Regions from separate parts of the Clostridium novyi NT genome, predicted to be linked through region 1. Evidence: predicted binding sites of a transcription regulator. Region 1 holds the regulator's gene; the other holds the start of a gene.
What was found. The regulator CtsR, encoded in region 1, represses protease genes until heat stress. The targets are predictions, from matches to a motif close to AAGGTCAANNAAGGTCAAAT.
Positions count from the first base shown of each region.

Region 2: the regulator CtsR is predicted to act here: its motif matches at 6,665-6,684, upstream of clpB (ATP-dependent chaperone ClpB).

Region 1 covers NC_008593.1:198,655-216,095, reverse strand. Annotated here, with positions in the region: gene rlmB (23S rRNA (guanosine(2251)-2'-O)-methyltransferase RlmB) at 1-580, opposite strand, end outside; gene thyX (FAD-dependent thymidylate synthase) at 613-1,347, opposite strand; gene NT01CX_RS01130 (Mini-ribonuclease 3) at 1,371-1,784, opposite strand; gene cysS (cysteine--tRNA ligase) at 1,889-3,289, opposite strand; gene ispD (2-C-methyl-D-erythritol 4-phosphate cytidylyltransferase) at 3,496-4,191, opposite strand; gene NT01CX_RS01115 (PIN/TRAM domain-containing protein) at 4,214-5,293, opposite strand; gene NT01CX_RS01110 (hypothetical protein) at 5,599-6,000, shown strand; gene disA (DNA integrity scanning diadenylate cyclase DisA) at 6,037-7,104, opposite strand; gene radA (DNA repair protein RadA) at 7,136-8,497, opposite strand; gene NT01CX_RS01095 (ATP-dependent Clp protease ATP-binding subunit) at 8,661-11,102, opposite strand; gene NT01CX_RS01090 (protein arginine kinase) at 11,131-12,165, opposite strand; gene NT01CX_RS01085 (UvrB/UvrC motif-containing protein) at 12,177-12,701, opposite strand; gene NT01CX_RS01080 (CtsR family transcriptional regulator) at 12,769-13,227, opposite strand; gene NT01CX_RS01075 (NADH peroxidase) at 13,458-14,009, opposite strand; gene NT01CX_RS01070 (P1 family peptidase) at 14,248-15,246, opposite strand; gene NT01CX_RS01065 (ECF transporter S component) at 15,388-15,999, opposite strand; gene NT01CX_RS01060 (MDR family MFS transporter) at 16,178-17,419, opposite strand.
Region 2 covers NC_008593.1:1,490,560-1,508,000, forward strand. Annotated here, with positions in the region: gene NT01CX_RS07010 (DUF2975 domain-containing protein) at 1-280, opposite strand, end outside; gene NT01CX_RS07015 (DUF4153 domain-containing protein) at 332-1,780, opposite strand; gene NT01CX_RS07020 (arsenate reductase family protein) at 1,989-2,327, opposite strand; gene NT01CX_RS07025 (DMT family transporter) at 2,555-3,397, shown strand; gene mscL (large-conductance mechanosensitive channel protein MscL) at 3,459-3,875, opposite strand; gene clpB (ATP-dependent chaperone ClpB) at 3,995-6,595, opposite strand; gene recQ (DNA helicase RecQ) at 6,738-9,176, opposite strand; gene NT01CX_RS07045 (potassium channel family protein) at 9,279-10,049, opposite strand; gene NT01CX_RS07050 (thioredoxin family protein) at 10,207-10,539, opposite strand; gene trhA (PAQR family membrane homeostasis protein TrhA) at 10,570-11,217, opposite strand; gene NT01CX_RS07060 (DUF1836 domain-containing protein) at 11,558-12,160, shown strand; gene feoB (ferrous iron transport protein B) at 12,200-14,320, opposite strand; gene NT01CX_RS07070 (FeoA family protein) at 14,349-14,597, opposite strand; gene mntR (transcriptional regulator MntR) at 14,769-15,224, shown strand; gene NT01CX_RS07080 (MBL fold metallo-hydrolase RNA specificity domain-containing protein) at 15,292-16,830, opposite strand; gene NT01CX_RS07085 (undecaprenyldiphospho-muramoylpentapeptide beta-N-acetylglucosaminyltransferase) at 16,999-17,441, opposite strand, start outside.

The sequences.
Region 1 (17,441 bases):
CATATACCCAAATTCCTCTTTCTTTAATTTCATCAATGGCTCTATTTATATTTGCAACTTTTGCTACTTTAACATATTCAGCTGCTCCTGCTGATGTTTTATATACAGTTGGTGTAACACCTACATTTCTTCTCTTTGGTATTACAATACCATGTACTCCACATATTTCAGCTGTTCTCATTATAGAACCTAAGTTATGGGGATCTTCTATTTCATCTAATACTAAAATAAAAGGTTCTTCCCCCTTTTCTTTTGCATAATTAAAAATATCCTCAATTTGACTATATTTAAATGGAGTTACAATAGCCATAACACCTTGATGCGCCCCTGTTATAGACATTGAGTCTAGTTTTTTTCTATCAACCTCTTTTATAATTATGCCTTTATCTTTAGCAATTCCTAAAACCTTGTTTATAGAACCACTAACATTTCCTTTAGCAACCATTACATATTCTATAGTTCTATCACTTCTTAATGCTTCTATAACCGCATTTCTTCCTTCTATTAAATCTTCTCTTTCTTCTTTTTCTTCTCTAATATTAAAGTTTCTTTTATTATTACGGTTTTTTAATTCTTTCATAAAATACCTCTCTTGTTTTATAAAATTTTGATTTATGAATACTTTGTTCTAACCTCTTCTATATGTCCACAAGTCATAGTACCCTCTGGACATCTACCTTTAACACATGAAGGTCCAGCTTTTTTAAATAATATTGGAGCTACTTTTCTAACCTGTTTCAACATTTCATCCGCTAATGCATGTATTTCCCATTGAGCTCTATTACAACATCTATGCTCAAAGAAATTCATTAAACTTCTAGCATTCATAGTAAGAACTATTTTTGTTTCACATGCATTTGGGAAAACATATCTAGCATCTTCTATAGCTTTCTTTTCCGCAGATAGTTTTTTCATTCCGCTTTCTATATGCTTTTCTCTTAGTATATCAACGATCTTGTCATAAGCTTTTTGGCTATTTTCCATAGCTTCAACAAAAATTTTCTTAGCATTATCATCTTTCTCTATTTCTGGTGGAACTATGTATTCAAACTGATTTAATTTTACATATCTTTGACTTTGCTGTGAGTAAGATGCTATTCTATGTCTCACAAGTTGATGTGTTAACGATCTTGAAACTCCCTCAACTCCAAAAGTAAAGGAAACATGTTCAATTGGAGAAGCATGTCCATAAGACATTAATCTTTGTAGGAAACTCTCTACATTCCCTTCATCTAATCCTTCTAATATATCATCTATAGAAGATGCACTATAACAAAGTTTAGCCGCCGACGCTATAACCTTTTCTGGATTTGGTGTATACTCTATTAACTTAACTTTTAACGCCATTTTCCCACTCCCTATTAAATTAATTAACCATGTATTTTTATACTCATATTCATAAGTTCATTAAGTCTATCTAACTGATTTGTCAAATATAAGAATCCCATTAATGCTTCAAAGCCAGTTGCCATTCTATACTCTCTAACATCTGCATTTTTAGGAACTGTTCCTGATTTTGCATTTCTTCCTCTTTTAAAAATTCTTTCTTCTTCCTCAGTTAAAGATTCTTTTATTTGCTTCATTATCTCACTTTGAGAATGTGCTTTAACATAAGATACAGCTTTAACATGAAGTTTATGTGCAGACATATCTTGATTTTGTTCAACTAAGTATCTTCTTACAAAAACTTCATAAATCGCATCTCCTACAAAAGCTAAAACTAAAGGATTTAACTGAACAGCTTCATTTATAGTAAACTTATTCCTTAAAAAATCAATCTCCATTAAAATTTCTCCTTTAATTACTAAAGTTATTATTCTAATGATACTATAATTTTAATAAATTTAAAAGCGTAGTCAATAATATGACTACACTTTATAAAAAACAATTATTGTTCCCTTTTCCATCTAACCCCTTGTGGAGTATCTTCAAGAACTATACCACGAGCTTTAAGGTCATCTCTTATCTTATCAGCTAAAGCCCAATCTTTATCTTTTCTTGCTTGTTGTCTTTGTTCTATTAGTTTTTCTATTTCTGCATTTAGATCTAACATTGTAGATTTTTGAAGTATTCCAAGCGGTTTACCAAGTTCTCTTATTAATTCTAATGAATATTCAACAAGTTCTTTTGATGACTCTGTATTTATATTAGTATTTATATCTTTTACTAAGTCAAAAATTACAGATATTGCATCAGCAGTGTTAAAATCATCATCCATCTTTTCTATATATTTTTCTTTATATGACTCTAAATTCTTAACATATTCTTTTTCATTTTCAGTAACTTTATCTACTTTTACTTCATCTAAAAGTCTTTCTAAGTTTCCTATTGCATTATAAAGTCTTTCATTAGAAGCCTTAGCACTTTGTAATAAATCGTCACTGAAGTTTAGTGGTGTTCTATAATGAGCAGAAAGCATAAATAATCTTATTACTTCAGCATCATACTTTTCTAATATTTCTCTTGTAGTAAAGAAATTATTTAAAGACTTAGACATCTTTTTATTATTTATGTTTAGGTATGCTGAATGCATCCAGTAGTTCGCAAAAGTTTTTCCATTTCTAGCTTCACTTTGTGCTATTTCATTTTCATGATGAGGGAACACTAAGTCAGCTCCACCTGCATGTATGTCTATTGTATCTCCTAATAACTTGTGAGCCATACAAGAACATTCTATATGCCAACCTGGTCTACCTTTTCCCCATGGACAATTCCAAGAAGGTTCACCTGGCTTTTCACTTTTCCAAATAGCAAAATCCATTGGATCTTTCTTTCTCTCATCTACTGATATTCTAGCTCCAGCTTGAAGATCATCCAAATTTTGTCCTGATAATTTTCCATATTCTTTGAATTGTTTTGTACTGAAATATACATCTCCATTAACTTCATATGCATATCCTTTATCAATTAAATCCTTAACAAACTGTATTATTTCATCCATATATTCTGTAGCTCTTGGATTAGCAGTAGCTCTTTTTATATTTAATCCATCTGCATCTTTATAGTATTCGTGTATGAATCTATCTCCTAATTCTTTTACAGTGATATTTTCTTCATTAGCTTTTTTTATCATTTTATCATCTATATCTGTAAAGTTTTGAATGAAATTTACTTTGTATCCTCTGTATTCAAAGTATCTTCTTATAGTATCAAACACTAAAAAAGTTCTTCCGTTTCCTATATGAAAATAGTTATATACTGTAGGTCCACATACATACATGCTAACCTCTCCGTCTTTAATAGGTTTAAACTCTTCCTTTTGTCTAGTCATTGTATTAAATAATTTCATTTTATTGCCTCCCAACAAGTTACATTCAACTTATTCTATTTATTATAACCTAATTTTAAAGGATATTATCGCACTAAATGCCCTATTATAAATTATACATATTTATTGTTTATTCTTCCACTAATAAATAACCTTATTTCTAGAGTATTTTAAAAATTAATAAACTCTTTCTAATAAAATATTAGAAAGAGTTTATTTTATGTATCTTAACATGTTTTAATATTTTCTAGTATACTCTCTCCCATAGGCAAATCTTCTGGAGTTGTTATTTTTATATTGTTATAACTTCCCTCATACAAATACACTCTATGGCCATAACTTTCTACAACAGATGTATCGTCAGTAACTTCAATGTTATCTTTTAAAGCTTTTTTGTGACAATTTAATATTAAATCATATTTAAAACACTGTGGAGTTTGAACTGAAAATAACTCTTCTCTCTTTAACGTATCTTTGGAAAATCCATCTTCAGCTATAACTTTTATAGTATCTTTAACTTTTACACCACAGGCAGAAGCTCCGTATAATTTAGCATATTTTATTCCATCTTCAATTATTCTATCTTCTATAAATGGTCTTGCTCCATCATGTATTAACACAATTTCACTATCTTTAACTGCATTTAATCCACTTATAACAGATTCTTGTCTTGTTTTTCCACCCTCAACTATATGAGTTACTTTATCTAAATGGTACTTTTTCAATACATTTTCCACGCAATACCCAATTTCATCTTTTGATAGAACTAAAACTATATTATCTATAGATGTATTATCTTGAAACTTCTTCAATGTATAATATAAAATTGGATTTCCTTTTAAATTTATAAACTGCTTGTTTATGTCAGTATTCATTCTAGTTCCTTTACCTGCTGCTACTACAATTGCACAATTCTTGCTCACACTAAAACACCTCTTTTAGTATTTATCTCTTGATTTTTGCAAATATCATTCTACCAGCAGCAGTTTGCAATACAGATGTAACTATAACGTCTTTCACTTCACCAATGTGTCTTTTTCCACCTTCTACAACTATCATTGTACCATCGTCTAAATAAGCAATTCCTTGTTCCTGCTCTTTTCCATCTTTAATTATTTGAAGTATCATTTCTTCTCCTGGAAGAACTACGGACTTAACAGCATTTGCAAGTTCATTTATATTTAATACTGGTACTCCTTGAACTCCTGCTACTTTATTTAAATTATAGTCATTAGTTATTACTTTACCTTTTAAAACCTTAGCCATCTTCAATAGCTTACTATCAACTTCCTCTATTTCTGGGAAATCTTTATCTGTTATCTTAATATCTAAATCTAATTCTTTTTGAATTTTATTTAATATATCAAGACCACGTCTTCCCCTATTTCTCTTTAAACTATCAGAAGAATCGGCTATATGTCTTAATTCATCTAATACAAAGTTAGGTATAACTAGTGTCCCCTCTATAAAACCTGTTCTGCATATATCAAGAATTCTTCCATCAATTATTACAGATGTATCTAATACCTTTGGAGTTCCTTTATATGAAGCTTTAAGCTTCTTTTCTTTAGTAGTATTAGTTTTTTTCAAATTAGATATAACTCCAATTATATCTTCTTTTTTCTTGACGCATACATCAGCTGATACTGATGATACTATAAGAACTATAATTATCCCTATTATTTTTAACACAAGAGTGTCATTAAATAAACTCACTACAGGAATAGAAATTATTAATCCTATAATAGCGCCAATAGCCCCTATTAACACATCAATTGTAGGGGTTCTTTGTATACTATCTTCAAGATATTCCATAACTCTAGTTATTAACGCACTAAAAACAGGTGAAATTAAAAATAATATAAGTCCAAGAATCAAAGAAGAAAAAATAATAAATACAATTCTAAGTATAGTATTGCCAGCAAAATATGCTAGTTGATTTAGATTAAGAAGCCACTCACCAGTTAAGAATCCAAGCACAATTCCCATTAAAGTAAAAAGACCTCTAAGTACTTTTTTAAACATAGACTTCACCTCCTCAAAATAATATAAATCCAAAATCATTGTTTAACTTTTTTAATAACAATATATATTATTATATACGTTATTGCAACTAAAGGAAAATTTGTTTATAAATTATTCACGGACATATTCCTTTATATATATTTTTGACTAAAATTTAACTTATTAATCCCCCTATTAATAAATTTTTTAATGTTTTATTATATATGTGTATTAATTAATTATTTACCATTCATTGACAAATGGTTGTGAAACATTTTATAATTAATTTGTAATATATTGGTTAAACATTGCGAGGAGTTGAAATTATGAAAGACGTTATTTTTGATGATTTTCAAAACGCAGTAGATGAATCTCTTTTAAGACACAGAAGCTTACTTGATATAATTACAAAGCTTCAGGAAACCCAAGGTAGAATTAACCGGGCTATAGCCAAATCTGTTACTAATTGCGGCTGTATAGAAATAGATGCCAAAAAACAATCTTTGTCACCTGCTTACAATACGTCACTAGATTCTTTAAAACTTAATCTTGATAATCATCTACACGGAGAACTTTGTGACAAATGTAGAGAAATTATAGAAAGAGAAATAGGAAATAATTTATTCTACTTAACATCATTATGTAACTTATTAGATTTAAATCTATACGATATACTTTTAAAGGAATATGATAAAACAAAAACACTTGGAAAATATAATTTAAGATAAACAAATATAGCACAAAATAAGATATCTTATTTTGTGCTATATTTGTTTATCTATCATAAATTGTTCTCTTAATCTTCTAAGTCCATTCTTAATGGCTTTAGCTCTTGCCTCTCCAATACCTTCTACATTATCAAGTTCTTCATATGATGCCTCCATAACTTCTTTTAGTTCCTTGAAGTTATTTACTACATTTTCAATAACATTAACAGGTATTCTAGGTATTTTGCTAAGCATTCTGTATCCTCTTGGTGAAATCAATGTGTCTACTAGAGGTACTCCCGAAGCATATCCTAGTGCTTTAGAAATTGTATCAAGTTCTAGTATTTCATCTGAAGACATATTTTGAATTTGTTCATATATTTTATTATAGTCCATATCATCTTTACAATAATCTCTTATTAAAAGTATACCGTCTTCTTCAACACTTTTAACAAGTTCACTAAGTTGCATTGATATAAGTCTTCCTTCATTTCCAAGCTCTATTATGTATCTTTCAACTTCATCAACTATTCTCATTACCATTTCAGTTCTTTGGATGGCTGTCATTACATCAAATAATGTAACTAAATCTTGAAATTCTAATAAGTTTAAATTACTCATTACTCTTTCTAAAACAGAAACATACTTCTCTAAAGTTTGAAGTGCCTGATTTGCTCTTGCAAGTATTACACTACTATCTCTTAATACATATTTAATATCATTTTTATACACTGTTATTATATTTCTTCTTTGAGATATAGCAATTACAATACATCCTGTCTGTTTTGTAACTCTATGAGCTGTTCTATGTCTAGTGCCTGTTTCAAATGTTGGTATAGATGCTTGTGGTATAAGTTGCGTATTTGCATATAATATTTTCTTTAAATCGCTACTTAAAACTATAGCTCCGTCCATTTTGGCAAGTTCATATATATATGAAGAACTGTATTCGGAGTCTATGTTAAATCCACCATCTACAATTTCTAATATTTCCTCACTATCTCCAAGTATTATAAGTCCCCCAGTTTTAGCTCTTAAAATATTATCTAGTCCCTCTCTTAGTTGAGTTCCTGGTGCTGTTATCTTTAATATTTCAATAAGCTTTTTATCCTTTTCAAGCCTCATATACTTCCCCTCCTTCCCTTATATTTTTTTATTAAAATACTTTTGATATAGCCTCTTTTAATGATGAAACACCAATTATATTTTTATTTTTTGTTGTTATTTTATCTTTATTTCTAGTTGGTATAACAATATTCTCAAATCCCATTTTTATGCCTTCATTAACAAGTCTATCGCATAATGAAATAGGTCTTACTTCTCCTGTTAACCCAATTTCTCCAAAAACAATCATCTTATTTAACTTAAATTCTCTACTTTTTATACTTGAAACTAATGCAAGTGCAAGTCCTAAATCTCCATAAGTACCCTCTATGTCAATTCCTCCAACTACATTTACATAAACATCACAATTATAAAAAGGAATTTTTAGCTTTTTCTCTAAAACAGCTAATATAAGATTTAATCTAGCATTATCAACACCCACTGCTGTTCTTCTTGGCATAATTGCCTTAGTTTCTGTAACTAATGCTTGTATTTCTACTAATATAGGTCTAGTTCCTTCCATTACACCTATAACTATTGAACCTTCTGCATTAAAATTAGTTTCTTCTAAAAATACTTCAGAAGGATTAAAGATTTCTCGAAGCCCTTCTTCTCTCATTTCAAAAACACCAATTTCGCTTGTAGTTCCAAATCTATTTTTTAATGTCCTTAATATTCTAAATTCTTGAGTTCTTTCACCTTCAAATGATAAAACTGTATCTACCATATGCTCTAATACTCTAGGTCCTGCAAGTTCTCCCTGCTTTGTTACATGGGCAACTATAAATAATGGTATATTTTTAGTTTTTGCTATTCTCATAAGTTCATTAGAACACTCTCTAACTTGAGATACACTTCCTGGTGCTGACTCAATAGACGGTTTAAACAATGTCTGTATAGAATCTATTATAACAAATACTGGATTCATTGAATTAATATGTTCTTCTATTATTTCTAAATTAGTTTCAGATAATATATAAAGTTCAGAGGATATATTTCCTATTCTGTCACCTCTTATTTTTATCTGTTCACCGGACTCTTCTCCTGATACATATAATACTTTTCCTATTTTTGTAGCAATGTTGTTTGCTGTTTGAAGAAGTATTGTTGACTTCCCTATACCGGGAGCCCCTGATATTAATGTTAAAGAACCCTTAACAAGTCCTCCACCTAAAACCCTATTAAGTTCTCCAATACCAGTATCATATCTATTAAATTCTCCTGATTTTATGTTTAGTATACTCTCTGGCTTACTGTTATTTTGAGTTATTCCAACCCTTTTACTTTTTACAGTATCCATTTTCTTTTCTTCAACCATACTATTCCATGTGTTACAACCAGGACATTTTCCAAACCATTTAGGAGCCTCATATCCACATTCTTGGCATACAAATACGCTTTTATTCTTAGCCATATCACATCACTCCTATTTATTCATACAAAATATTATTATACATTATTTTAGTATAAAATTGTATGAAATAAAAAATTTTTATAGAAATTAGTTAATTTATGATAATTTTAAAACCGACAGCATAACAATGGTTACACTAATCGGTTCTAATTATCTCTAAAATTTAGTTGATTTTCTTAAATATTAACTCATTATTTTCAACTGTAGTATATACTTTATCGCCTTTTTTTATAACACCCTTTAATATTTCTTCTGATAATTTATCTTCTATTATTCTTGTTATAGTTCTTCTTAATGGTCTTGCACCATAAGTTACATCTATACCTTTTTTAACTAGAAGCTTTTCTGTTTCATCATCAAAATCAATATATATATCTTTATCTTTTAATCTATTTGATACTTCATCTAGCATAAGTTTAACTATTTCCTTTAAGTTTTCTTCATCTAATGAATGGAATACAATAATATCGTCAATTCTATTTAAAAATTCTGGTCTAAAACTATTTTTTAATTCTTCCATTACATTATCTTTCATCTTTTCATATTCATCTTCCGCTTCATCTTCACTTCTTGAAAATCCTAAAGTATTTTGCTTATTTATTCTTGAAGCACCTACATTTGAAGTTAATATTATTATTGTATTTTTAAAATCAACAGTCTTTCCTTTTGAATCAGTAAGTCTTCCATCTTCTAAAATTTGAAGTAGTATGTTAAATACCTCTGGATGAGCTTTTTCAATTTCATCAAATAAAATTACTGAATAAGGATGACGTCTTACTTGTTCTGTTAATTGTCCACCCTCATCATGTCCTACATATCCTGGAGGAGAACCAACAAGTCTTGAAACTGCATGTTTCTCCATGTATTCTGACATATCAATTCTTATCATATTATTTTCATCACCAAACATAGCTTCTGCAAGTGCCTTTGATAGCTCTGTCTTTCCAACTCCAGTAGGTCCTAAAAATATAAATGAACCTATTGGTCTTTTAGAATCTTTAAGTCCAACTCTCGCACGTCTTACAGCTCTTGCTATGGATTTAACTGCTTCATTTTGACCAATTACCCTTTTGTGAAGAGTTTCTTCTAATTTTAATAATCTATCTGCTTCTTTTTCTGTCAATTTTTCAACTGGCACATTGCTCCAAGTAGATACTACCTCAGCTATTTGATCTTCAGACACAATTTCAGTTACCATGTGGCTTTGTTTTTTCCAGTTGTCAGTAAAATCTTTTAACTGTTGCTTTAAGTTTTTCTCCTTATCTCTCAAAGATGCAGCTTTCTCAAAATCTTGAACTATAACAGCATCTTCTTTTTCCTTAACAACCTTCTCAAGTTCTGCTTCCATGTCTTTTAAACTTGGTGGGGCTGTTAGATTTTTTATTCTAACCTTCGCACCAGCTTCATCTATTAAATCTATAGCTTTATCTGGTAGAAATCTATCTGTTATATACCTATCTGAAAGTTCAACTGCTGCAACTATTGCATCATCTGTTATTTTAACTCCATGATGAGCTTCATACTTATCTCTAAGTCCCTTTAATATTTCTATAGATTCTTCCTTTGTAGGCTCTCCTACATTAACTGGTTGAAATCTTCTCTCCAGTGCAGAATCCTTTTCTATATATTTTCTATATTCATCTATAGTTGTAGCTCCTATGCATTGAATTTCACCTCTTGCAAGTGCAGGTTTTAATATATTAGAAGCATCAATGGCCCCTTCAGCTCCACCAGCTCCTACTATAGTGTGAATTTCATCAATAAATAAAATTACATTTTTGTCTTTGTATATTTCATCCATTATTTTCTTAACTCTTTCTTCAAATTCACCTCTATACTTAGAACCAGCTACCATAGATGATATGTCTAGTGCTATAACTCTTTTATTTTTGAGTATTTCTGGTATATTACCTTGCACTATCTTTTGTGCAAGTCCTTCAGCAATAGCAGTTTTTCCAACTCCAGGATCTCCTATTAAGCAAGGATTATTTTTAATTCTTCTACATAAAATCTCAAGGACTCTTTCCGTTTCAGCACCTCTACCTATTACAGGATCTAGTTTTCCTTCCTCAGCCATCTTAGTTAAATCACGACCATGCTTATCTAAAGTAGGTGTATTATGAGACACTCTTTCATTACTTTCTCCTGAAACTTGTTTTCCTTGTTTCAAATTAGGATCATTTTCTAGTTGGGCTTCAAGTTTTTCAAAGTTAACTCCTAAATCATTTAGTATAGTATAAGCAAGTCCGTCTTCCTTTTTTATTAAAGCTAAAAGCATATGTTCAGGAGTAATATAATTATGTCCTTTATCCCTTGCCTCAAGTAAACTAAGCTCCAATAATCTTTTTGTTCTTGGAGTTAGCGGTATCTCTTTTTGATTTAATTCAAATTCTCCAAAAGATTCATATTGGGCAATTAAATTCTTAACATTTTCTTCATTTACATTCATATCATTTAAAAGATTTTTGGACATTCCCTTATCTTCTTTTAAAAGTCCAAGCAATATATGTTCAGTTCCAATATATCCATGCCTAAATTCTTGTGCTGCTTGCTTTGCATAGTAAAGAATATTCTGCGCTCTTTCTGTAAATCTTCCAAATATCATAAAATATATACACCTCCTAATAAAACTTTTAAAGTTCTATACCCTTTAATCCTTCTTTAACTATTTTTGCTCTTTCAATTTTTTCTTCTATATCAGTTAATTTCTTTTGTGATGACTTTTTAATACTTGCAGATTGAGTATTTATTAAAAGATTATTTAATATACTTTTATCAATATTGCTTATTATTCCTTCTTCAACTCCAAGTCTCACATTTGAAAGTAGGTTTAAAACCTCTCTAGCTGTTAATATTCTTGCAGACTTTAAAACTCCTAATGATCTAAATATCTTATCTTCAACCTCATATTTATATTTAGTTTTCATTCTTTCTCTTGCTAATCTTTCTTGCTGTATAATTTGCTTTACTATGCCCTCTAAACTAGTAATGATCTGTTCTTCCGCACGTCCTAAAGTAATTTGATTAGATATTTGATATAAGTTACCATAAGCTTTTGACCCTTCTCCATATAACCCTCTTATAGTCATACCAAGTTGAGTTATTCCATTTAAGATCTTTACTATATCCTTATTGGCAGTAAGAGCAGGAAGATGAACCATAGCTGATGCACGAAGCCCTGTTCCAAGATTAGTTGGACATGCTGTAATATACCCAAGTTTTTCATGAAAAGCATACTCTAAATTTTCTTCAAGTAGATCATCAAGCTCATTTATAGATTTAAAAACCTCTTTAAAATTTAAGCCTGATGTTATTGTCTGTAATCTTAAATGGTCTTCCTCATTTATCATAATGCTAATAGTTTCATCATTGTCTATTAAAAATGCAGAACCTTTAGCATGTTTTATAAGTCCCCTACTAATAAGATGTTTTTCAAGATACATCTTATTAGTTTCATTATCATTTTCCCATAAATGATTACTTTTTAAATTATCTTTCAAATCAGGTATTGTAAAAATAGCATTTTCAACCTTCTCCACAACGTCTTTTGCAGAATCCACAGTTAATTTATTTGGAAAAGGTATTCCCTTTAGATTTCTCGCTAGTCTAATCCTACTACTAAGTACAATATCTTCACTTGCATTATTTACATTTATCCAATTCTCCATACTCTCACCCCCTATTTTTCTGTAATTTCCTTTTCTATTTCTTTTATTTTATCTCTTATTTCTGCAGCTTTTTCGTATTCTTCCAAAGCTATAGCTTTTTGCAATTGTTCTTTTAAGTTTAGGATTTTTCGTCTATGAATTAAGTCTTTTCCTAGCTTTTTAGGTATTTTTCCAACATGCTCAACATTTCCTTGAACTCCTCTTACAACTGATAATATAGCAGGACTAAAATACTTATAGCATTCACTGCAACCAAGCAATCCCTTTTCTTTAAACTCTCTATAAGATGCTCCACAATTTTTGCATTTTATCTCTTCAACTGTATTATTCTTAGTAGTATTGTTTACATAGTCCATTAAGCCACCTATAATATTTTGAAAAGAAAATGGAGCCATTATATCCATATCAGAAGTTAAATTAAAACCTTCACTTTTTCCTGCACACTCTGAACATATGTTAGCTTCTTTTTTTACCCCATTCACTATTTTAGTTATGTGTATTGTAGCTTCATTTTTATTGCATAACTCACAAAGCAAAATATCACCCCTCTGAACTTTTGTAAATTCTCTTACATATTCTATATTTTACCACTTTTCTTGAATTTTATAACAAAATAATATTTAACATAGCTTTTAATATTTGAGCCCTAAGAATATTTCTTTCTTCTGGTGCTATAACTAAATTTCTATCATTTACTGATATCTTCATAAGTTTAGCTTCTCTTTCTGTTATAAAATCTCTCTCTTGAAGTCCTTGGATTATGCCATAAGCTGTATTTTGGGTAATACTATTTCCTATTTTTTTATCAAATAGATATTTTAAAGAATCATTATTCTCATACTCTATTTTTCTTATCTTTATACAGCCTCCACCCCCCCTTCTACTTTCAACATAATATCCATTATCCGTTGAAAATCTGGTAGTTAGTACATAACTTATTTGAGATGGAGCACATCTAAAATGACTTGCTAAATCATTTCTCCCTATTTCAAGTTCACTATTTTCACTGTCATTTAACATATCTTTTATAAATTCTTCGATTATATCTGATAATCGCGCCATATAATCACCTCTATTGACTTTGTCTTTCTTTGACTTTAATTATATTATATTATTTTTGTAAAATAAATTCAATTACTAATATGTTATTGGTTTTAATCGTTTTTTATACAAAATTAAAAATAAAATACCCCATAATTATATGGAGTATTTTATTTCGTAAGATAATTAATTTTATTTTTTTGTTTTATCTATATTTGACATATATTTATTAACATATTAAAGCAAAGGGATTATCCGAAATATCTGTTTAATAATCCTCTGAATGCTGATCCGTGTCTAGCTTCATCTTTACACATTTCATGAACTGTGTCATGGATAGCATCGTAGTTTAATTTTTTAGCAAGTGTAGCTAATTTTTTCTTTCCTTCACATGCACCATGTTCTGCTTCAACTCTCATTTGTAAGTTTTTCTTAGTGTCGTTTGTTACAACTTCACCTAATAATTCTGCAAATTTAGCAGCGTGTTCTGCTTCTTCAATAGCTATTCTCTTATAAGCTTCTGCAACTTCTGGATATCCTTCTCTATCAGCTTGTCTACTCATAGCTAAGTACATTCCAACCTCAGTACATTCTCCTGTAAAGTTAGCTCTTAATTCTTCTATAACTTCTGGATCTATGTCTTTTGCGATTCCTACTCTATGTTCATCTGCCCATTCTAAGTTTTCACATTCTTCATTCTTTTCTACAAACTTATCTTGTGGCGCTTTACATTGAGGGCAAAATGCTGGTGCTTCTTCTCCTTGATGAATATATCCACATACTGTACAAACAAATTTTTTCATAATAATATTCCTCCTAGATTTAATATATAATTCTTTTTATTTTCATTTTATATTTAATTCGTATTTGTTAATACTCTTTTGTTTTTAATAATAATTATTAATTACTGTAGTTATACTATATCTCATATCATATATTTTTTCAAGATATATTTTTTTAAAATTAAGGTATTTTATAAAAATAACTCATTTATTATTTGTTTTTCTTTTATTTACGTCCTTTTTTAATCTATATAGGAATTTATTCTTTTATAGTTATATTTTTAAAATACTTTCTTTTGTCCATTTCTCCATAGCTTTTATATCCACACATACTTTTAGCTTTTTTAACTCCATTAACAATAGCTTTTTCCATTACCCTTGCAGCAAGTAATCCAACTACATTTACATCTGCACTAACTTCTCCTGTTGCCATTGAAAAAATAGTGTCTCCGTCATACATAGTGTGTACTGGATATATACTTCTTGCATATCCATTGTGAGCCATAGATGCTACCTTATTTATTTCTGACTTAGTTAATTTAGCATTAGTTACTATCGCCCCTATTGTTGTGTTACCATTAAAAGCATTTTTATTATCACTATATTTACTTATCATTATTTGTTCTGTGTTTCTAAATCCAAATTTATCTTCATTTAAAATTCCAGCAACCACATCTCCTGTTTTTGAATCTATTACATCTCCTAAACAATTAACTGCAACTATAGCCCCTACCATTAAATCACCTTCTTGTACTGCGTAGGTTCCAAGTCCACCTTTCATAGCATATTCTCTGCCTAAAACTTTACCAACTGTAGCTCCAGTTCCAGCACCTACACTTCCCTCCAAAGCTTCATCACTAGTTGCATTTAAACAAGCCTCATATCCCATATCTTTATCTGGTCTTATTGTGTGATCGCCTACTACCAAATCAAACAATGCGGCTCCACAAACAATAGGTACTTTTGTAACTCCAACATCAAATCCAAATCCCTTTTCTTCTAAATACTTCATTACACCTGATGCTGCATCAAGCCCAAAAGCACTTCCTCCAGTTAAAAGTATAGCTTGTACTTTTTCCATCATATTTAACGGATTTAAAAGGTCTGTTTCTCTAGTGCCAGGAGCCCCTCCTCTTACATCTACTCCAGCTACTGCTCCTTTTTCACATAGAATAACAGTACATCCTGTAGGTCCATCAAAATTTTGAGCATGTCCTATCTTTATTCCTCTTATATCTGTAATTTTTATATTTTTCATTGAAACTCCCCCTATTTTTTATAACAATTAAGCTATGTCTAACATGTATAGTCTATCTAAATACTACACCGAAAACATAGCTAAATTAAAATTAAAGTAGTAAAATCCATAGATTCTACTACTTAATATATAAATTCTTAATTATTTTCTTATTTTTTTACCTGCAAATACAATTGGTATTGTTATTACTATAGCAACTATCATTTCAAGCCAACAATGGCTTACACCTATTCCTAAAACCCATTTTCCTATAGTGCTAGGGTCTCTTTTTAAAGCTTCTGCTATCTTATTGCCATATATTATGTATCCCATACCTAAGAAACCAACAGTATTCATTAATGTTCCAAAGGCTGCTGATGCTCCTACCTTTACGCTTTCCTTTTTACCTGGGAAAAACTTATATACATAGTAAGCAACTAATCCTATTAATATTCTTGGTGCTATAGACACAAGTGGATTATAGGCTATAAATGATATTACAGTAGGTCTCATAATAGCAGTTGCAAAACTTATAATACCAAATACCAATCCCATAAGAGCACCCATTAATGGTCCTTCTAATATTGCAACAATTATTACTGGTACATGAATTATTGTTGCACTTACAGGTGGAATTGGAATTATTCCAAGTGGAGTAAATCCAAGTATTATTGATATTGCTGCAAACATTGCAAATACAGTGATTTTTCTTGTTTTTTCTTTTGTAGTCTTTACAGTCTCCTTATTATTGTCAGTTGAAATATTTTTTTCCATAATTATTCCCCTCCGTTCTTATTCCCTTTTAGGATATAAGTCGAATTAACCAAACTTAATTATTAATTTTAAAATGTTTTAAGTTCACTTTCTTTTTAGAATACCGACTTTGTTAACATTCTAACACCTTTTTTATAAAATTCAAAGAGTTTTTTTAGTTTATTTCCATTATTTTATACTATAAATTTTTATGGGATTTCTTGCTGTGAATTTCAACTTTGTATAAAACATACATCATAACTGCTGCTACCACAGAACATACTGCAATAACAAGCCACGCCCAATTTAAAGCTCTATTTTTTATGTATAATCCCATAATTTTAGGACCTATCGCATAGCCTGTACCTGCTATTAAAGGAATGATAGAATTAACCCTTCCTCTATGGGACATTGGTGTGTGATTTGCTATATATACTCCTTGGTTGGTTGAGGCTATTATCTCTCCAACAGTCCATATAATTGTTGATATTATAAAAAATTCATAGCTTTTTACATAAAAAAGCATTCCAAAACCTACAGTATAAAATATTCCTGAGAGTACCATATTAAAAATGGCATAATTTTTTCTAGTTAAATGTATTATAATAAACGTGAAAAATACAACTACTATAGCATTTATGGACATTAAACTTCCATAAAGCACAGCTCCATTTTCAGGATACGTTTCTTTCACTTGAAGGGGAATCAAAAATCCATTTTGAGCGTAAACAAAGGAATATATTAAGCATACTAATGAAAATATAAGTAAAGTAGGCCTTTTCATCATTATCATAAATAAATTTCCTTCCTCACTTTTTTCATCAATATTATCTTTTTCTATTTCCTCTTCTCTTATATCGTGTATACTCTCTTTTACAAAAACTATAATTAATATCAAGGAAGATAAAGTAGTTATTGCATCTCCCCAAAATATCCATCTAATATAATTCTTATATAGAACCCCTGCAATTAATGGTCCAACTGCAATACCTATATTTATTCCTAAATATAAAAGCGAAAAAGCTTCCTGTCTGTTTTTAGTATTAGTAAGATCTCCTATTAAAGCTGCACTTGCTGGTTGAACAGCCCCTCCAAAAAATCCAGAAATAATTAAAAGCCATGGCGTTATCATAGAATACTCATAAAACCCACATGGTATAAGGGTTATTGCAGACATAGCTTGGAATATCAATATAATCTTTTTACGTCCTATTATATCTGAAAGTTTACCTCCAACTATTGACCCTAAACCCATAAATATTGCTGCCATTAACATAAAGTTTCCAACTCTATCTGATGTCATTCCCATCTTTTCCGTTAAATAAATCGTTAAAAATGGGTAAACAAAGTTTCCCAAACTATTTATAATTCTTGCAAAAAATATAGCAATTATACTTTTTGGTAATCTAGCATATCCTCTTATTGTATGTTTAAGCCCCATATTTCCTCACCTATTCCTTTAA
Region 2 (17,441 bases), 1.3 Mb from region 1:
ATATCTTTTTTAAAGATGTCACATTGGACCATATAAAAGGATTTGCCTTAATTAAAGTTATAACTATCTTTCTAAGTTCAAATACTATTAAAAATATACATATAACTCCAATAGTTAATAGGGTTCCTAGTATAATTTTATTTTTTCCAGTTATATTTCCTGTGTTTTTAAAAAAAGTATTGTAATATACAAGCATAGTAAGTCCTATTCCAACTATTAGTATAATATTTAATATCCATAATAGGACTTGTGATAAAGATTTTTTACCGTAATATTTCATGATTTTCCTCCAATATATTTTAAAATTAAAGCTCTAAAACTTAATTAAAAATTATTTTTTTATTGAATTTCCTTTATTGTAATAATAATTGTATTGATACCAATGCTGTTGTACTTTCTTATTGTTAGATATCCATTGTTTATATATATACTTAGAAATTAATCCATTTTTATATGCTTTTGTCATAGAACCATAATTATCAAAGGACAATTCTGTTAAATAGTCATAATCTATCTTCCCTAAATTTTTTGCTATTCTAATATTGTTTACAGTTATTATATTATCTATATTAACAAAATTAACTGCTACATATAGTATAGCACCACAAATAATTATAGGTTTAAACAAATTTATATTTTTCCAAATAAACATTAACAATAAAAATAATATTATTGCTAAAAAAACAATAAATATACTAACTAAAATTCTAAGTCTTGTGAATCCAAATACTCTAATATAAAGTCTTATTTTATAAAATGCGGAAACATCCATACTAAGTGTAAGTATAGTTATTAATGAATATAATACTAAAAGAATCTTATTTTCCTTTTCATTAATATCTGTTGTATAACTTTTAATTAAAACAACTAAAATTATATTTACAACAACTATAAAAACTAATTGAAAAAATCCACTTCTTGCATATTCAGAATATGAAAAACCTTCAGGCATAGACTTCTTAATATATAAATAACTTATTTGAATCTTAGTAAAAATACTATACAGTAAAGTTATTAAAGTTAACATTGTTATTACTACTACAGGGTTAAAATTAACTTTATTTTTAACTTTATTATCATTTTGTTTTAATTTCACTAAGAAACTACAATACAATCCAAATATAAATAATGAAAATACAACAGATGACAATAACTTTTTAGCTGTGTCTCCAATATTAATATAGCGAATATTAAATATTATATTATAAACATAGTGACTAAAAACTTCATCTGCACTAGATAATAGCTTAATTAATATAAACAAAATTGGTATAGCTATAAAGACACCTAGTATTATTTCATATACCTTCTTTTTATTGTTTTGATTTTCACTTTTATTTATAAATAAATAACTTAATTTATGAATATTTTTTATATTTGGTATAGCTATAAATATTCTTGTTATTAAAATTCTTTTAAATGATTTACACTTAAATTCTATATTATTATAAGTTATAAGTAAAAAACCTGAAAGTAGCGTAATTGGAATTAAAACTTTATTAAGAAATCTAAATAAATCATTACTATAAATTGCATAACTTAAGGACAATAATATACTTATTATGATAAAAAATATTCCAGTATAATTTTTGTTTTTTACTCCATTTATCAATAAAAATCCTAAAGTTAAAGTACCTACGAATATAAAAACTGATATTCCTCCATAATTAAATGCAAATTTATAAAATAAAAATCCTATAAAAACTGATAATAATAGTATTTTTAAAATATTTATACTTTCGTTTTTTGAAACATTAAAAATTTCTTTTTTATATTTCATACTTAGTTCCCCCTATTTTGTCTATTTACTTTTACATAATATTAACATATGATTATTTGAATTTCAATATATTTTTATTGTTTTTCAATAAATAAATATTGAATTTCACTATACAAATGTATATGTAAAGCAAAAAAATTCCTATGAAATAGAATTTTTAATGTTCTACTCCATAGGATATGTTTTTAACAGATTATAAATTTTAATATTACTCCCAAGTTTTCCACACATCAGGTTTGTACCCAACTGTAGCTTCTTTCCCGTTTCTAACTATTGGAGTTACATATAACTTGGGGTTATTTAACAAAATTTCTTCTTTAACACTAGAAGTTCTTATATGCTCCATGTTCGATTTTTTATATTCTTTTGAAGACTTATTTATTAAATTTGTAAGTCCCACAGCATTTTTAACACTTTGAAATTCTCCTTTGCTAAGTCCTTTCATGTTTAAATCTATAAATTGATACTTTATTTTTCTCTCTTTAAAGTAACGTTCTGCTTTTTTAGTATCAAAACATTTTTTCACTCCAAAAATTTGAATATTCATATAAAATCATTTCCTTTTCATCTATATTTTCATACTTAATTTTAATATTATCATACTTACATTAATTCTTCTACAGAAGCTATATTTAAGTGTTTTTACGCATTATTATTTATATTTATATAAATTTCATAATACTCTCCTAATAATCGTTATATGTAATTTATTTGACTTAATATTTTATGATTATATAATTATTATTAGTATTTATTCATAAGGAGGACTTAATTTTGAACAAAAGCAAAGGCATTATATTTATGATTCTTGCCTCTCTTTCATTTGCTACAATGAATCTTTTTGGCAAGCTTGCAACTACGGCTACACCTTATCAAAAGACATTTATTTCAAATGTTATAGCAAGCATAATTGTTTGCTTTATTATTTTTTATAGAAAAGAATCTTTTATTGGTAAAAAAGAAAATAGAAAGTATCTTGTTTTAAGAGGTGTAATGGGTACAATATCCATTTTAACTTTATACTTTTCTTTAGATCATCTTTTTCTAGCGGATGCCACTATTCTTACAAAACTTAGTCCGTTTTTTACTATAATATTTTCTTTTTTAATTCTTAAAGAAATGATTACTAAAAAACAGCTTAGTTTTTTAATTGTAGCATTCCTGGGAAGTTTATTTGTAATAAAACCTCAATTCAATTCCTCAATTATTCCTTCACTAATGGGAGTAATATCAGCAGCTACAGCTGGACTTGCATACACTATGATAAGAATTTTAGGTGATCGTGAGAGCTTCTATACTATAATTTTATCATTTACTGGAATTGCTACTTTAACTATGTTTCCATTTATGTTTATACATAATTCAATTACTTTAAATCATGCCTTATTATTAGTTTTAGGTGGACTTTGTTTTACTATAGGACAAGCATTTTTAACATTAGCATATAAAAATGCTCCAGCATCTGAAATATCTATGTTTGACTACTGCGGATTATTGTTTGCTGGAACCTATGGATTTATTTTATTTAAAGAATTGCCAGATATATTATCAATTATAGGATATATAATTATTGTTGGCTCATCAATATTAAATATACTTTTTAATAAAAAACACTAAACCAAAAAGATGCTATCTATAAAAGTTAGCATCTTTTTTATTAACATGTATATAATTACTATTATTTATTGTCTTTTTTTAATAAGTCTCTTATTTCTTGAAGTAATACTACTTCATCTGAAGGAGTTTCTTCTTCCTTTTCCTTCTCTTCTTCTACTTTTTTTATTTGTAATTTAGATATTAATTTAATAAACATAAATATTGAAAATGCTATTATTATAAAATCTACTACATTTTGAATAAAGTTTCCTATATTCAATGTTATAGGTGGCTTATTTCCTATACCATGTTTCAACGTTATTTTTAAATATGTGAAATTTATTCCTCCTGTTATAAGTCCTATAATTGGCATTATTACATCTTTAACTAATGAAGATACTATTTTCCCAAAAGCTCCCCCAATTACAACACCTACTGCAAGGTCTAAAACATTTCCCTTCATGGCAAATTCTTTAAATTCTTTTATTGTTTTTTTCAAAGTATCACTCCATCTTTTCTTTAGAATTTTATGAATATTAATATCAATGATAACATAAAAGACTTTGTAATTCCATGAAAAATTACAAAGTCCTTATATTTATTCAATTTTAATTACAATTACTTTACTAATATTTCTATATTGTCATCTTTGACATTTACCATAACATTGCAACCATCATATATTTCTCCGGCTATAATTTTCTTTGCAATTTTAGTTTCTAATATATTTCCTATATATCTTTTTAATGGTCTTGCTCCGTAAATTGGATCATATCCTTCTTTTGCAAGTACTTCTTTAGCAGCATCTGTAACTTCCATAGATATATTTCTTTCTTTTAATCTTTCTTTTACATGTTCCATAAATATATCTATAATCTTTTTAATTCCTTCTTTTGTTAATGGTTTAAACATTATAATATCGTCTATTCTGTTAAGGAATTCGGGTTTAAATCTCATCTTCAAAGTTTCCATAACTTCTTCTCTTACTTTTTCATCAACTTCATCTTTACCTTTATTTTCAAGTAAATAACTGCTTCCAAGATTTGATGTCATTATTATTATTGTATTTTTAAAGTCTACTGTTTTACCCTTGTTATCTGTAAGTCTTCCATCATCTAATATTTGAAGGAATATATTAAATACATCATCATTAGCTTTTTCTATTTCATCAAATAATATTACTGAATAAGGGTTTCTTCTAACAGCTTCAGTAAGTTGACCTCCTTCTTCATATCCAACATATCCTGGAGGTGGTCCAACTAGTCTAGATACGGCGTGTTTCTCCATATATTCAGACATATCAATTCTTATAATATTATCTTCACTATCAAATAAGTTTCTTGCTAGTGTTTTTGCAAGTTCTGTTTTACCAACACCTGTTGGTCCTAAGAATATAAATGAACCTATAGGTCTTCTCTCATCCTTTAAACCAGCTCTTGCTCTAATTACAGCATTAGAAACTGCAACTGTTGCCTCATCTTGACCTATTACTCTTTTCTTTAACTCATCTTCAAGTCTTAAAAGTTTCTCTTTTTCTCCTTCAACTAGTCTAGTTACAGGTATACCAGTCCATTTAGATACAATTTCTGATATCTCCTCTTCTGTAACTTCTTCTTTTAAAAGAGCTCCTTCATAATTATTTTGCATTTCTTCTTCTTTTTCTTTAACCTTTGCTTCAAGTTCTGGAATAGTTCCATATTTTAATTGAGCAACTTTGTTTAAATCATAATCTCTTTCTGCTTTTTCTACTTCTCCTCTAGCATCGTCAAGTTTGCTCTTTAAATCTCTTACTTCTAATATGTGAGCTTTTTCTTTTTCATACTTTGCAGTCATTTCATTATTTTTTTCTTTAAGTTCTGCAAGTTCTTTTTCTAAAGTTTCAAGTCTTTTTTTAGAAGCTTCATCATTTTCTTTTGTTAATGCCTCTTTTTCAGTTTCAAGCATTAATTGTTTTCTTCTTATTATATCAAGCTCTGTTGGAAGTGAGTCAATTTCACTTCTTATCATGGCACCAGCTTCATCAATTAAATCTATTGCTTTATCTGGAAGATATCTATCTTGTATATATCTGTGAGATAATTTAGCAGCTGCAACTATTGCAGAGTCATGAATTCTTATACCATGGTGAATTTCAAATCTTTCTTTAAGTCCTCTTAATATTGAAATTGTGTCATCTACTGTTGGTTCACTTACTATAACTGTTTGGAATCTTCTCTCAAGTGCTTTATCTTTTTCAATATACTGTCTATATTCGTCAAAAGTTGTAGCACCTATACAGTGAAGTTCTCCCCTTGCAAGTAATGGCTTAATTAAGTTTCCAGCATCCATAGCACCATCTGTTTTACCTGCTCCAACTATAGTGTGTATTTCATCTATAAATAAAATTATTTTTCCATCAGAACTTTGTACTTCTTTTAAAACAGCTTTTAATCTTTCTTCAAATTCTCCTCTATATTTAGCACCAGCAATTAAAGCTCCCATATCTAATGAAAATATTATTTTTTCTTTTAGTCCTTCTGGTACATCTCCTCTTACAATTCTTTCAGCCAGACCTTCAACTATAGCTGTTTTACCAACTCCTGGTTCTCCAATTAATACTGGATTGTTTTTAGTTCTTCTTGATAAAATTCTTATAGTTCTTCTTATTTCCTCATCTCTTCCTATTACAGGATCTAATTTATGTTTTTTTGCAAGTTCTATAAGATTAGTACCATACTTTGCAAGAGCATCATAAGTTCCTTCTGGATCTTGAGTGTCTACCCTTTGATTTCCTCTAACCTCTAGTAAAACTTTTAAAAATGCATCCTTAGTAATAGAAAATTTATTTAATAATTTTCCTACTGCTCCACTTTTATCTATTTCAATTATTGCAAGCATAACATGCTCTACACTTATATACGAATCATTAAAATCTTTAGCTATCTTATCTGCTTTAACTAAAACTTCATTTATTCTTCTAGTAGCTACTATACCTGATGATTGTGCTCCCTCACCTAAAACCTTTGGCATAGAATCTAGTTGTAGATGTAGATCATTTCTAAGAACATTTATATTTACACCCATTTTTTCAAATATATTAGGAATTAATCCATCTTCTTGATTTACAAGTGCAGAAAATAAATGTATTATGTCCATTTGTTGATGATTATATTTAACTGCCTCACTATATGCATCATTTAAACTTTGTTGTACTCTTACAGTCATTTTATCTACATTCATATGTTTCACCTCTTCAAAATTTATCCTCTAATCTGTATTATTATTTGTTTATGTTTATATAATAATACAAAGGTCAAAGAAAGTCAAAGTCTATTTGATATTAATTTAAATATATTTTTATGCAAAAATAAAAATACTACTTCTAAGAAGCTAAATAATACTTTTTTAATATAACTGCTCTTATAGATTCATATTTAATTTCTGGAGGAAGTTCTTTTTTTATCTTACTAACTTTTTCATATCCAACTCTATTACAAGCATCAACAATAATTTTTTCATCTTCTTTTGTATACAGTCCTTCTAAGGATAAGTCAAAATCTATATTTCCTCCATTTTTTATATAATCAGTTACATATCCAAGTATAGTTGAAATTCCAACTTCAAGTTCTTTTGCTATTTCATTTAAACTAAATCCATTACTTAGCATATCCATAGCTATTTCATTATTTTCTCTTGTTTCTCCATCTATTATAGCTTTTCTTCTTTTTTTATCTACCCAATTAACCGTTATATTATTGTCATATACATATTTATTTACACACTGTAGTATCTTTAAGCCGTATCTTTCTATCTTTTTAGGTCCTATTCCTGAAATATCTTTTAGGTTTTCATCATCCAAAGGATATCTTCCACTTATCTCTTTTAATGTATTTTTAGATAATATCATTTGTGGAAGCACTTTTTCTTCTCTTGCAAAATCTTCTCTTATCTTTAATAATTCATTAAACAATTTTATATCTGTTGTAACTTCAAGAGGAATATCTTTATTATTTTCTTCTAAATTTAAATAAGTATTTTTTAAATTTATATTATTTTCTTTTACATAATCTATAATTGCTTTTTCAAATTCTTCTCCATACTTTTCATACTTAATTTCCCCTACCCCTGAAATCTCAAGCATTTCTTCTCTACTTCTAGGATATTTTAAGCTCATTTCTCTAAGTGTGCCATCTCCAAATATAATATAGGGTGCTACCTGTTCTCTCTGTGCTATTTCCTGTCTTAATGCTTTAAGTATATTAAATAATTTATTTATGTGAGTATCTTTATGTTTAGCCTCAAAGACTTTAAACTCCACTATTTCTTGTCCCTTTAAAACACCTATGGACCTATTATTTAAGTTTAAAACTGGATATGTACCTCCACTTAAACCTATATACCCATGAGATACTAATGTATTTATAAAGTTTTTTAATTCTTCTCCTGTATATTCTTTCATTATTCCATAAGTTGATAAACTATTAAATCCTAAATTTAATACCTTTTTGTTTTTAGAACCTCTAAGCACATCAACCACCATAGTAGTTCCAAAGCTTCTCTTCATTTTATAAATGCAAGACAATACCTTTTGAGCATCTATAGTTTTATCAACTATTTCTCCTTCATTTAAACAATTACTACAGTTGCTACAACTTTCATTAAATTCTTCTCCAAAATAATTTAGTATATATTTTCTATAACAATCATTGCTATAAACTAAATCTACCATTTCTTGAAGCTTTTCATATTGTTTTTTCTTTCTTTCAGGATTCTCAACACTTACTTCTATTAAATACTTCTGAATATGAATGTCTCCTGGTGCAAATAATAATATACATTCACTTTTTTCTCCGTCTCTTCCTGCTCTACCTATTTCTTGATAATAAGCCTCTATATTTTTAGGCATACTATAATGTATTACGTATCTTATATTAGGCTTATCAATTCCCATACCAAAAGCATTAGTTGCAACCATAATTCTTACTCTATCATGTATAAAATCTTCTTGATTTTGTTTTCTTTCATCATCACTAAGTCCCGCATGATATCTTCCAATTGAAAATCCTTTTTTACTTAAATTATCATATATATTATCTACTTCTTTTCTAGTTGCAGCATAAATTATTCCTGAATCTTCTTTATTATTTTCAATATAATTTAAAACATAAGCTTTTTTACTTCCTGATTTTATTATAGTAATATTTAAGTTTTCTCTATCAAACCCTGTTATAAATACTTTTGGATTTTTTAATCTTAATAGATTTATAATGTCATCTCTAACTTCATTAGAAGCTGTTGCAGTAAAGGCTGTAACTATTGGTCTTTCCTTAAATCCATCTATGAATTTAGCTACATTTCTATAACTCACTCTAAAATCATGTCCCCATTGGCTGACACAATGCGCCTCATCAATTGCAACTTGAGATATTTTAACATCCTTTATAGCACTTAAAAATTCATAAGACTCTAATCTTTCAGGTGCTACATATAATATTTTATATTTATTATTCTTTAAATTTTCTATAACTTCATTAAACTCATATATACCTAATGAACTGTTTATATACGCACAGCTAACTCCCATATTTTTTATACTATCAACTTGATCCTTCATAAGAGAAATCAATGGAGAAATTACAATAGTAAGACCATCCATCATTAAAGCAGGTATTTGATAACAAATGGATTTTCCTCCACCAGTAGGCATTATTGCTAGAACATCATTTCCATCTAAAACACTTTTTATAACTTGTTCTTGCCCTTTTCTAAAACTTTTATATCCATAGTATTTTTCTAAAATTTCTACTGATGTTTTTTTCAAACTATTTCACTCCTTAGGAATATTTATATATTATTAATTATAGCCTATTAACTGATTATAAAACAAAAATCACTACACTTAAAGTATAGTGATTTTAAATAACTATTTAATTGTATTATCTCTCTTTAATGTTATTAATACGTCAAACATATTTTTTATATCATCATTAGTTAAGTTTTCAAAATTATCAAGTTTATCTTTTATGTCTTCGATTATTATTCTTTTATACGATCTTCTAAATTTTCTTTTATTTAGACAATATGTAGCTATTGTTCCTGTTAACATGCTTATAAAGCTTATTCCTATTATAGTTAGAATTACAGCTATGATTCTCCCTAATCCAGTTTTAGGAGAAATATCACCATATCCAACAGTTGTAGCTGTTACAAAACTCCACCATAATGCATCTTTAAACTCCATTTTTTCAACAAACGTGATAGAATATGATCCTATTATTACTACTATTATGGTTATTGTCAAAGCATAATTAAAATTATTAGTTTTTATAAATGCACTTGCTTTTTTCTTAAATTTAGATAGAAACACTGTAGCTTTTACTATCTTTGTTAACTTAGATATTCTTATCACTTTTCCCATATTATACATTTTAAGTCCTTTAAATAAAGGATTAAACGGAAGTATACAAACCAAATCTATTTTGTTATTAAAAATAAATTTAATTTTGCCATGACTTTTAAAAAACCTAATAACATAATCTAAAATAAATACTATCCATATAAAATTATCAATAATATTAAAAATATATCTTTCTTTAGGAGATAGATTTAAAATAAGGTCTACTAATGACATAATAACCACAAATAAAGATAATAATGCCATACTTATCTCATAATAAATTTCTCTCTTATTCATATTATAACCTCTTTCATTAGTAATCTAACTTAGATTATAATATATTACTTTAAGTTTGTCCTTGCTTTATGGATTTTTTTATAAATTATGTATAATTATAAATGCAAAAATCAAAGGACAAACATACTTATCCTTTAACCTTTATATTTATAAAATCTTATTTGTAAATTAAATTATAGTATCTCTCCACAGTATTTTTTAAATTATCCATAGCAATAAATCTTCCCTCTCTTAATACCTCTTTCCCTTCTGCATAAAAAATTATAAGAGGTAAGCTAAATATATAAAACTCTCCTGCAACTTCCAAAACTTCACTTGAATCCACTGTACCGATTTCTAACTTAGGAAACTTATTTAACTGTTCTTGAATTTTAGGAAGTAGCATATGACAAACACTACACGTTTCAAGCTTAGATGTAACATATATTAATGCTAATTCATTTGTACTTATAAATTTTTTTATTTCTTCAATAGAAGTTAATCTTTTCATAATGTCCCTCTCCCTTTGTATAAACATTCACTATAAAATATATTTTAATACCATAAAATAGTGACAAAAGCTTCCCGCTAATACGAATAAATGAAATATTTCATGAAATCCAAAAACCTTTGATTTTATCCTTGGCCATTTTGTAGCATAAATAACTGCCCCTAGTGTGTATAAAACTCCACCTATAAACATTAATTCTATTCCTCTTATATCCATACTCTTAGCCAAAGGAGAAATTATAAATACTGCGATCCATCCCATAAATATATACAGTAATGTAGATAACCATCTAGGAGACTTAAACCAAAATATTTTAAACAATACTCCACTTAATGCCAAAATCCATATTAAACTGAACATAATCCATCTTAATTTTCCTTGAAGTGTTATTAAACATACTGGAGTATATGTGCCTGCTATTAATACATATATCATAGAATGATCTATTCTTCTAAGAAACTTTATTACTTTATCTGGCGCTTTTATTAGATGATAAACACTACTTGCTGTGTATAAAAGTATTAAACTTATTCCAAAAATTATTACAGCTACACATGCTAAAGAAGAAGAATACTTTATATTCCTTTCATAATTAATTAACACTATAAGCCCTATTATAGAAATTATAACACCAAACAAATGTGTAAATCCACTTACGGGTTCCCTAAACCTATTCACTTTAAACCATCTCCTAATTTCTATTATATAAATATGCATATTTCATAACGTAGTTTTAAAAACTACTACATGTTGTGTATATATTTTACCACAAAGTTATAGTAGTTTTAAACTCTAAATTTAACTAAATATCTCCTTATTTATGCATTTACATATATTTTCACTAATCATAGTTTTAATTTCTTTTGTTATCTATTTATTAAATATATTTCTAGTAAACTGTAAAGTTCTCATATACCTATATTATTACCACCAATATGTGGTTTTATATACTATACATTGCATTATTAATATTACTATGTTAATATTTTTTTAATACATATACATTGAGGTGTTACAAATGAAACTAAATAATGAATACTTAAATTCTTTTATAGAAAATCTTCATTTAGAAGATAATATTAAGTTATCTGATATACCAGATTTAGATTTATACATGGATCAAGTTATAACTTTGTTTGATGATAAACTAAGTAACCTAAAAAGAAATGAAGATGATAAAATTCTAACTAAAACTATGATAAATAACTACACTAAAGCCAAAATTTTAATTCCTCCAGTTAAGAAAAAATATAGTAAAAATCATATTATTTTACTGATTTTAATCTACTATCTAAAACAAAATTTATCTATTAATGATATAAGTTTATTATTTAAAGATGTCATAAAAGATTTATCTGACTCTGAAAACACAACTTTAAATCTAAAAAATCTATATGAAAGCTTTTTAAATATAAAAAAAGAAACATCAGAACAATTTTTAAACAACATAAATGATAAATTTAAGCTAATAGAAAAAGAAACTAAAAATGAAGATGATTCTAATACAGAACTTATTCGAAAACTTCTTTTAGTTTTATGTGTAATAAATGAAGCTAATACTTATAAACGCTTAGCAGAAAATATGATAGATAATTTATTTCCAAGCAATAAAGAAAAATAGGTAAAATGATTTTCCTCACTTTTACCTATTTCTTATGTTTTATACTAAACGAAATATTTTAAATATAAGTGTATTAAACATACACACAACAATAGCTATTGCAGTTGGAATTAATGCTGCAAGTGCTGTCCATTTGTTACTTTCAGTCTCTCTTTTTATTGTCCATAATGTAGTAGCACAAGGCCAATGAAGAAGTGTAAATATCATAACATTTAGTGCAGTAAGATAAGTCCAACCATTGTTTAATAATATTCCTTTTAATGATTCTAAACTCTCAAAATCTATCATAGAACCTTGTGACAAGTATGACATTAATAATATAGGTACTACTATTTCATTTGCTGGTATTCCTAAAATAAATGCTAAGAGAATAAAACCATCAAGTCCCATTAATTTTGCAAAAGGATTTAAGAAATTTGCTACATGAGATAATATACTTAAATTTCCTATAGTAACATTACTTAAAATCCATATTATAACTCCTGCAGGGGCTGCTATTGCAACTGCCCTTCCTAAAACAAATATAGTTCTATCTATTATAGATGTGTATAATATTCTACCTATTTGTGGTTTTCTGTAAGGTGGTAATTCTAAAGTAAAACTAGATGGTATACCTTTTAGTAGGGTTTTAGACAGAATATATGAAACGAATAGTGTAATAATAACTCCAAGTATCACCATTATTGTAATAGTACAAGCTGGAATTGCACTTGATAGCCTACTATTATTTCCTACAACTAAGAATACAGATGATATAGCAAGTAGTGTTGGAAATCTACCATTACAAGGCATAAAATTATTAGTTAATATTGCAATTAACCTTTCTCTTGGTGATTCAATTATTCTGCACCCTATAACTCCCGCTGCATTACAACCAATTCCCATACACATAGTAAGACACTGTTTTCCATGTGCGCAAGCTTTTTTAAATAGATGATCTAAATTAAATGCTACTCTTGGAAGGTATCCCAAATCTTCAAGCAATGTAAATAGTGGAAAGAATATAGCCATTGGAGGTAACATAACTGATATTACCCACCCAAGTGTTCTATAAAGACCTAATACTATTACCCCATAAAGCCACTTTGGTGCATTTATTTCGTTAAACCAACTAGTAAGTACCCCTTCAAATTTAAAAAAAGCTTTTGATAGAAGTTCCGATGGATAATTTGCTCCAGTTAAGGTTATCCAAAAAAGTAATGCCAGTATAGCTATCATTATTGGAATTCCAAATATCTTAGATGTTATATACTTGTCAATTTTTCTATCCCTGTTCATTTTATCTTTGTCTATAATTACACAGGTCTTTATTACATCTTCAACTCTTTTATATGTTTCTTGTGTTATATAATCTCTTATGTTTTCTTTATCTATATTTTTAGTTAATTCACATACTTCTTTTAATATTTCTTTTCTATTTTCTTCACTAATATCTTTTAAAATAGAATGTATTATAGTGTCATCACCATCAATAAGTCTTAAAGCTATCCATCTTGAGTTTATCTTTGGAATCTCTTTTTGTATTATGTTTTCTATGTTACTTACTATAGATTCAATTTTCTCCTTATACACTACTCTTTCAGGTTTTACTGTAACTTTATTAGATACAACTTTATATACAGCACTTTTTAATTCCTCTATACCAATGCCACTTCTTGCTGCTGTCATAACAACTGGTATTCCAAGTTCACTTTGTAATCTATTTGAGTCTATTACTATATTTTTTTTCTTTGCCTCATCTATTAAATTTACACATAACACAACTTTATCTGTAAGCTCCATTATTTGATAAACTAGATTTAAATTTCTTTCAAGACAAGTGGCATCCGCAACTACAACAGTGACATCAGGATCTCCAAAGCAAATAAAATCTCTTGCAACTTCCTCTTCTGCAGATGTTGCAAAAAGTGAATATGTTCCTGGTAAATCAACTAATACATATTCACTAGATTTAAACTTAAATTCTCCTCTTGCATTGACAACTGTTTTTCCAGGCCAATTTCCCGTATGTTGATGTAATCCTGTAAGTGAGTTGAAAACTGTACTTTTACCTGTGTTAGGATTTCCCGCTAAAGCTACTACATACTGTCCTTCTTTTCTTTCTACCTTATAGATGTCTCTTAAAGAATCTACCTGAGTTGACTTATAAGTAAGTCCCATAAATTCCTCCTATATTGATTGCTACGCTTTAAGCCATTGAAACATCTATTAATGATGCTTCATCTTTTCTTAATGCTATCATTGCCCCTCTTATGTTATATATTGTAGGATCTCCTGTAGGTCCTCTTTGGATAACTTCTACAGTTGCCCCTTTTGTAAGCCCTAATGCAAGCATTCTCTCTCTTATAAATCCACTTGAGAGTAAATCTTCAATCTTTACTAAACTTCCAACATTCATATCACTTAGCCTTTTAATGTTATCCTTTATTTTTTTCATTATGGTTATGCCTCCACTTTAAAAATTATTTCAATAACCTAATAAAATTAGCTTAGTCTAACTTTTTTAGCTAATATTATATTATGACAAAATAACATTAAGGTGACTCATAGTTAATAAAACTTTAATTTTGGCATATAATTTAACAACTATACTAAAGTAGGTGATATTTTGAAAACAGAGAATTTCTTTACCTTTAGCGAATATATGAAAAAAGATATTAATGTTTTAACCCCTTCAATGGAAGACTATTTAGAAATGATATATAGGTTATCCAAAAAATCTGGCTTTACTAGAATAAATGATCTTGCATCATCACTTAATATACAACCTCCTTCTGCCACTAAAATGGTACAAAAATTATCTAAATTAGGTCTCATAAACTATGAAAAATACGGAGTTATAGTCTTAAAAGATGAAGGTAAACGCATAGGTAACGCTCTTTTAAAAAGACATAAAATCATAGAAAATTTTCTTACATTAATAGGCGTTTCAAGTAGTGGCATACTAGAAGAAACTGAAAAAATTGAACATACTATAAATCCTGAAACATTAAAATGTATAAATAATCTATTAAGCTTTTTCGAGAATAACTTAGATGTACTAAATCAATTTAAAAGTTTTTAAAAATTAGTTTATATTTATGAAAACAAAAGGATACTTATATTTATTTATAAGTATCCTTAAAAACAGCTTATTTATTTAACTTTGCATTATCATTATCTATGGTTTTTTCTATTTCTTTCATTAACACTTCTTTACTCATATCCTCAACATTATCAATAGAATTTAATAATTTTATCAATCTATATTTGATATTTTCATCATTTAATTTAAGATGTTCATTTATATAATAACTTTCAAATACATCCATTATTCTAGATTTGAATCCCTTAGAATCTAATAGCTCTTTGAAACTTTGTTGAGATTTTGTATCTCCATGAACTAAAAGTATTTCTTTAGGTCTTACCATTAATTTATCAATCCAATCCACTAAACCATTTCTATCTGCATGTCCTGATAAACCTTCTAGATTATAAATTTTAGCATTAACTGCTATTGGTTCTCCAAATAAATTTACTTTTTTATTGCCATCTAATATGGCTCTTCCAAGTGTTCCCTCAGCCTGATATCCAACAAATACTACTGAACACTCTTTTCTCCACAAATTGTGTTTTAAATGGTGTTTTATTCTTCCAGCTTCACACATTCCACTGGCAGATATTATAATTGCATTTCCTTTAAATTTATTTATTTGTATAGATTCCTGTGGAGTATTTGTATATTTAACACCTTTAAAGTTCAAAGGATTTAATCCAGTTCTCACTAAGCTTTTCATTTCACTATCATGATAATCACTACATTCTTCATATATTTTTGATGTATTAGCTGCAAGAGGACTATCTACAAATATAGTTACATCTTTTAAAATATTATTTTTTACATATTTACTTAAAGCATATAAAACTTCTTGAGTTCTTCCAACTGAGAAAGAAGGTATTATTACATTTCCTCCCCTTTCAAAAGTATCTGTAATTATATTAACAAGTTCTTTAAAGGACCAATCCATATCTCCATGTACTCTATCTCCATAGGTTGTCTCCATTATAATATAATCTGCATAGGTTATATAGCTTGGATCTCTTATTATAGGCTTATTAGTATTGCCAAGGTCCCCTGTATAAACTATTTTCACTTCATCTTCATAATCTTCTTTAATATACATTTCAACTATTGATGAACCTAAAAGATGTCCAGCTTCTCTAAATCTTATTTTAAATCCATCAAATACTTCTATAATTTCATCGTAATCATAATCTCTAAACAAGTACATTGAAAGTTCTGCAATTTTTGCTGTGTATAGGGGTTCTATAGTGTCTAATCCTTGTCTTATTCTCTTTCTATTTTTCCATTCAGTTTCTGTTTCTTGTATATACCCACTATCAGGTAGCATTATACTACATAATTGTTTAGTAGCCCTTGTACAAATTACTTCTCCTTTAAAACCTTTTTTGTATAATAAAGGTATTCTACCACTATGGTCTATATGAGCATGAGACAATATTACATAATCAATTTTTTTAGGGTCAAATGGAAATTCATCATTTCCTCTAACCTTTTCATCTTTCCCCTGAAATAATCCACAATCTAAAAGTATTGTCTTATCATTAAATTTCATAATATGACAAGAACCAGTTACACATTTAGCTGCACCATAAAATTCTAATTTCATAAAATCGCCCCTTTCCCTAAGTAAAACTTTCTTGTAACTATATTATACCAAAGTTTTCTGAAAATTTCGACTTATTTACATTTTATACCTTATTACAAGAAAAAACTAATTAAAAAAGACATCTAAAAATATTTTTAAATGTCTTATAAATAATTTATTATGAAATGATTACTTTTTATATTTTTCTATTAAAGATATTATTTTGTCTACACAATTGTTCGCAGAACTAGAATTCATATTTTTAATATACTTTTGTTTTTCTTTAAATAACTCATCAATTTTATTTGTTATAACTTCTGAATTTAAACTTTCTTCTTCTATAACCATACTGTATCCGCTTTTTTCAAAAGACTTTGCGTTTAATATTTGGTCTCCTCTACTAGCTTTAGCTGATAATGGCACTAGTAAATTTGGCTTCTTTAACGCAAGTAATTCAAAAATAACATTAGCTCCTGCTCTTGATATAAATAAATCAGCTGTTGCCATTAAATGTGGTAATTCATCTTTTACATAATCAAATTGAACATATCCTTCTACATTTTGAAGACTTTCATCTAAATTACCTTTTCCACATATATGAATTATATTATACTTTTTAATTAAATTTGAAA